Linked DNA regions of Prochlorococcus marinus subsp. marinus str. CCMP1375. The protein of the gene in region 1 interacts with the protein of each later gene in a pairwise test. Links are inferred from orthologs where the notes say so. Each region holds a gene or a part of one and is shown in the gene's direction. Other genes may lie near its edges.

Region 1 (3,077 bases):
ATTAATTCGTTATTGTGGCCACATTGAAACTTGGCATAAAGGCGTGAAATTCCATATCCAACAAGAGAGTGAAATCCCTGCTTCCACTCAACTTTATAACCAAATATGTTTTGCAATAGCAGCTAGACACTATCCACCAGGACATAGACTTCCAAGCACTAGGCAACTTGCTATGCAAACAGGGTTGCACAGAAATACCATAAGCAAGGTATATCGACAATTAGAAACAGATGGTGTGGTTGAGGCAATAGCAGGGTCTGGTATTTATGTTCGAGATCAACAAAAGAAACGAGAAGCAAAAAACTCTAATACCTTTAGAAAAAAAGAAATTACTGATTTAGATCAAGAAGTTCGCAAAAGCGTTGATGGATTACTTAATGCAGGTTGCACTCTTCAACAAACACGAGAATTATTTATTCAAGAAATTGACTGGAGACTTCGATGCGGCGCACGAGTATTAGTAAGTACTCCAAGAGAAGATTTAGGTGCCTCAATGTTAATAGCTGAAGAACTAGAACCAAGCCTTGACGTACCTATTGAAGTAGTACCAATGGAAGAATTAGAAACTGTTTTAGAAAGTTCAAATATAGGAACTGTAGTCACTAGTAGATATTTCTTACAACCATTAGAAGAAGTTGCCAAAAGGCATGGTGTGCGAGCAATTGCGGTAGATCTGAGTGATTTTGGCAAGGAGCTAGCCATGCTCAAAGAATTACGCTCAGGCAGCTGTGTAGGAATTGTGAGTATTAGCCCTGGAATACTTCGAGCTGCGGAAGTGATTTTGCACAGCATGAGAGGAAACGAGCTTTTACTAATGACTGCCAATCCTGATGTAGGAAGCCGTTTATTAGCATTACTAAGAGCAGCAAATTATGTTTTATGCGATAGTCCTAGCCTTCCTTTAGTTGAACATACGCTGCGACAAAATAGATCCCAACTAATTCGAATGCCGCAAGTTCATTGCGCTGAAAGATATCTCAGCGAATCTACACTTGAGAGACTTCAAAAAGAAATCGGTCTTCTTAAATAAACCTCATTGCTTGGAAAAAATGCTTAAGTCTTTCCACTCAGATCTAGAAATCATTCGCGAAAGAGATCCGGCCGCACGGGGTTTTATCGAAATTCTGCTTTGTTACCCTGGTTTTCAAGCTCTAATTCTTCATAGGATTAGTCACAAACTATGGAACATTGGACTACCTCTATTTCCTAGGGTACTTAGCCAAATAACTAGATCATTAACTGGAATAGAGATACATCCAGGTGCCAAAATAGGAAAAGGCGTTTTTATTGATCATGGGATGGGAGTCGTTATTGGTGAAACAGCAGAAATAGGTAATAGATGTTTGCTATATCAAGGAGTTACTCTTGGAGGAACAGGTAAAAGCCATGGGAAAAGACACCCAACCTTGTCAGAAAATGTAGTAGTTGGAGCGGGAGCAAAAGTTTTAGGAGCTATTGCAGTAGGAGCAAACACAAGAATTGGTGCTGGCTCAGTTGTTGTTAGAGATGTAGAAGCTGATAGCACAGTTGTAGGCATACCAGGGCGAATTATTCATCAAAGTGGGGTTCGGATTAACCCTTTGGCTCACTCAGCTCTACCAGATGCTGAAGCAACTGTAATTCGCAATTTGATGAAAAGAATTGATTATTTAGAAAGTCAAGTGCAACTTCTAACCAATAATCTCCAAACAATTAGTAAGGGAAATATGCCAAATAAAATCATTTCAGGAGAAGCTCAAAATTTAAAGGATAGAGAAATTATTGAATTCCTTGGTGATACATTAAAAGAAGATTAAGTAAAATTTATTCCTTATCTGATGGTGGAGCTGGCTGAAACATGAACATAGAGTAAATCACATTCCTTCTCATATTTGTCATCATTTCAAGAAACATGTCATATCCTTCATTTTTATACTCAATCAAAGGATCTTTTTGGCCATAACCTCGTAAACCAACTGATTCCCTTAGTGCATCCATAGACTGCAAATGCTCACGCCATAGAGTATCAATTTGTTGAAGAATAAAGAATCTTTCAGCCTCACGCATAAGTCCAGGTCTGCTTTCTTCTATTTGAGACTCCTTTAAATCGTAAGCATTTCTTAATTGCTCTTGGAGAAATGCCTGAAGCTCATCAATATTTAATGCCTCAATATCTTTTGGTTTTAAATCATCTAATAAATAAACAAATTCCTTAACTTTTCCAACTAATTGTTTTAAATCCCATTCTTCTGATGGCAACTCAGGGTTTACATATGCATAAACAATTTCCTGCATAGTTCTTTCTCCATATCCAATAACTTGTTTTTTTAATTCATCTCCTTCTAATACTCTATGTCTCTCAGAATAGACAGCGCGTCTTTGATTATTCATTACTTCATCATATTCAAAGACTTGTTTTCTAATATCAAAATAATAAGTTTCTACTTTCTTCTGAGCGCTTTCTAATGACCTGGTCAGCATTCCTGACTCAATAGGCATATCCTCATCGACTCTGAAAGCATTCATTAATGCAGCAACTCGATCACCTCCAAAAATACGAAGCAAATTATCTCCTAAAGACAAAAAGAATCGGGTACTTCCTAAGTCTCCTTGGCGACCAGCTCTTCCTCTTAATTGATTATCTACTCTGCGTGATTCATGCCGCTCAGTACCAATGACATGCAAGCCTCCAGCTTCGCGAACATGAACTTCTTCCTGCTTAACAACAACATCGTATTCTGATTTTACTAAGGAAATAGCTTCCCTGAGAGATTGAACTAATGGATCTTGTGTAGGAGCCTTTTCTGCCGCAGTTGAAATTCGATCTTCTAGTTCTATAGGGCTTAAAACACGATCTCCCCATTCTTTAATTAATTGATGCTCTAAATCAAGAAGAACCTGCTCAGTTGAATCTGTCAAAACACAAGGGTAGAGATTTTCTTGAGCACGAACATCATTAGAATGGTTTACTTTTTTATCTTTTGAGTTGTTTTCTTCTTTTCCAAAGCCAACTGATGAGTCCTTACGACGTTGCAAAGGAACAGGCGGTTTATGGCTATCTTCTGGCTTGACTAATTTAGGAAAAAGAACTTCTCTAA
Region 2 (3,207 bases), 1.3 Mb from region 1 along the record:
GAGAAATCAGGCCTAGGAAAGCAGCATTTCAACTGGGGTTCCCATATGTTGATGTCTTAAAGCTTCCTCAAGTGATATTTGATGGAAGTGAATTGCTACTTAACCCTAATCCAATAGAGCTTGCCAAACAACTTGACCAGAAAAAGCCTTCAGCCGTAATAGTTGAATTGCCTAGTAACCCTATGCTCAAATGTGTTGATCTGCCTCTAATTACAAAGATGGCTCATGATCGTGGAATCCCAGTAATTGCAGATGACACTATTGGTTCAGCCATAAACATTGACCCTCTACCGTATGCAGACCTTGTCTTTAGCTCTCTTACTAAAAGCTTCGCAGGACAAGGAGACATCATGGCAGGTTCTCTAACAATCAGTCCAAAGTCTCCATGGAAAGAAGTCTTAAAAGAAATAATTCCTTTGGTCTCTGTAAGCAACTTATCTGATTCAGATGCAATCGCTCTTCAAAAGGCAAGTAAAGATGTCACTAGTCGTATACCTGAATTAAACAAAGCATGCATAAATCTCAAGAATCGTTTAGAGGCTCACCCAGATGTAGCAAGAGTCCTGCATCCTGCACAATGCCCGAACTTTCAATTGCTTATGAAACCAAATGCAGGATTCGGCTGTTTGTTTTCATTTGAATTACATGGAGGTGTCTCAAAAGCAGAAAGATTTTATAACTCATTAAAAGTTTGCAAAGGGCCTAGCTTAGGAACAATCTTTACTTTGGTATGTCCATACGTTCTGTTAGCCCATTACAACGAACTAAATTGGGCAAAACAATGTGGTGTCCCATCTTCGCTTATAAGGGTTTCCGTTGGTCTTGAAGCAACCGAAGACCTTTGGGATAGATTTCAAAAAGCCTTGAATAACTAAATAAAGCCCTTAACAGTTTTTAGATCAACATCAGAATTATGCAAGAAGCAAATTCCTTAGCTAATTATTAAATGGTTGATTAATCATCATGACCCCAATATACGAAGACAACAGCCTTGCAATAGGCAACACCCCGCTAGTAAAACTTCACTCTGTTACCAAAAACTGTAAAGCAACAGTTTTGGCAAAAATCGAAGGTCGCAATCCTGCATATAGCGTCAAATGCAGAATTGGAGCGAACATGATTTGGGATGCAGAAAAGAAAGGTCTCCTCAATAAACAGCAAACCATTATTGAACCCACTTCAGGTAATACTGGTATTGCCCTTGCTTTTACTGCTGCTGCAAAGGGTTACAAACTAACACTCACAATGCCTGAGTCAATGTCCTTGGAAAGGAGGAGGGTAATGGCAGTCCTTGGTGCTGAACTAATTCTTACTGAAGCTGCAAAAGGTATGCCTGGCGCTATTGCAAAAGCAAAAGAGATTGCAGAAAGTGATCCTAATAAATATTTCATGCCTGGACAATTTGACAACCCTGCCAATCCAGAGATTCACTTCAAAACAACAGGTCCAGAAATCTGGAATGACTGCAATGGGAACATTGATGTACTTGTTGCAGGAGTAGGCACTGGAGGAACTATTACTGGTGTATCAAAATTTTTAAAGCAAGAGAAAAGGAAACAAGTTCTTTCCGTAGCAGTAGAACCATCCCATAGCCCTGTGATTTCCCAAACCATCAATGGCCAAGAAGTAAAGCCAGGACCTCATAAAATACAAGGCATCGGAGCTGGATTTATCCCTAAAAATTTAGACCTCTCATTAGTTGACCAAGTTGAGCAAGTCAGTAATGAAGAATCAATCGCAATGGCTCTTCGCTTGGCAAAAGAAGAAGGCTTACTAGTTGGTATATCTTGCGGAGCTGCAGCAACAGCTGCAATTCGATTGGCCGAACAAGAACAATTTGCTGGCAAAACAATTGTTGTTGTTTTACCAGACCTTGCTGAGCGCTATCTCTCATCAGTAATGTTCGCAGAAGTCCCAACAGGTATTATCGAACAACCCAAAACCAACTAAAGTCGTGCAGATGGCAAAACGCCCTCTGGGGAAATAAACATTGCATCCCCATAAGAGAAAAACCTATATTTTTGGTCAATCGCTTCTTTATACAGTTCAAGCAAGTTTTCTCGTCCAATAAGAGCACTCACAAGTAATAACAATGAGCTTTTCGGAAGATGGAAATTCGTTAGTAACCCATCAACTATTCCGAATTTATAACCAGGCTTGATAACTAGATCAACTTCACCTTTAAAAGGTTTCAAGCAACCATCGCCTGCCAAGAAAGATGCCTCAAGTGATCTAACAGTAGTTGTACCAATAGCAATAACCCTTCCACCTCTATCACGACATTCTTTAATTGCTGAAACAACTTCTTCTTTTACTTCAACCCACTCGCTATGTAGATGCAAATTGGCTAGGTTTTCCTCAACTAATGGTCTAAAGGTACCCAGTCCAACATGAAGAGTCACTTTTGCATCTTTAATACCTTGTTGAGATAAAGCCTCCAAAAATTGGTCACTTAAATGCAAGCCAGCCGTGGGTGCGGCAACAGCTCCAGGAGTAGATGCATATCTAGTTTGATATCGATTAACATCCTTGAAATCGCATCGATTTATATATGGAGGCAATGGTATTTCTCCGAATTTCTCTAGAAGAGGCTCTATCTTCCGCCTATCACTAAAAAGTTCAGGGAACTGTACTATTCTTCCTCCAGTACTAATGTCTTGATCAATAATCTTCAACGGAATGGATTCCTCTCCAGAAGATTCCATCCATATACAATCACCAGCACGAAGCTTCTTTGCTGGTTTCGCAAGGCACAACCATCGCCCTTGGCCTTTTGGTTCTAACAAGAAAAGTTCTACAAAAGTACCATTCCGCAACCTCACCTTCAATCTTGCCTTCAAAACACGCGTGTCATTCATTACAAGCAAGTCGCCCGCTCTTAGCTCAGCCAATAAGTCCCAAACCTTTAAGTGAAAAGCCTTAAGCCCTTCCCCGCTTCGCTTAGACACATGAAGCATACGAGCATTATGCCTAGGCTCAATTGGTTCTTGCGCTATAAGGCTTGAATTCAACTCATAGTCGTAAGAGCTAAGTAAAAAATCTCTCGGATCAATAACCAATGGATTTCAAAAATAATTACAAACCACCTGAATAAGAAGGGAGAACAGCTTCAAGAAGAAAGGCTTTCAGGATTATTCTCAATTAAATTAGCAAGATCTTTTAAGAAAGAAGCACCATCTGCACCATAAACAACTCGATGGTCAGCAG

Evidence for each region. Proteins that work in one complex are often made in the same cells at the same time.
Region 2: the proteins of cysE (region 1) and cysK interact in binary tests that used the Escherichia coli proteins (3 or more experiments, as listed by UniProt). The link is inferred for Prochlorococcus marinus subsp. marinus str. CCMP1375 from one-to-one orthologs.

Annotation. Positions count from the first base shown.
Region 1 is NC_005042.1:1,651,017-1,654,093, forward strand. The notes cover bases 152-2,922. They hold cysE (serine O-acetyltransferase), read left to right. Parts: upstream 152-1,049; coding sequence 1,050-1,796; downstream 1,797-2,922. Other genes in these bases: PRO_RS08855 (GntR family transcriptional regulator), read left to right, coding at 152-1,030; secA (preprotein translocase subunit SecA), read right to left, coding at 1,804-2,922. Also shown: more of PRO_RS08855, read left to right, coding at 44-151; more of secA, read right to left, coding at 2,923-3,077.
Region 2 is NC_005042.1:386,160-389,366, reverse strand. What follows is about bases 56-2,956. They hold cysK (cysteine synthase A), read left to right. Parts: upstream 56-963; coding sequence 964-1,950; downstream 1,951-2,956. Other genes in these bases: queA (tRNA preQ1(34) S-adenosylmethionine ribosyltransferase-isomerase QueA), read right to left, coding at 1,947-2,956; PRO_RS02070 (PLP-dependent transferase), read left to right, coding at 56-875. Outside these bases: more of PRO_RS02070, read left to right, coding at 1-55; more of queA, read right to left, coding at 2,957-3,059; PRO_RS09555 (dihydrolipoamide acetyltransferase family protein), read right to left, coding at 3,110-3,207.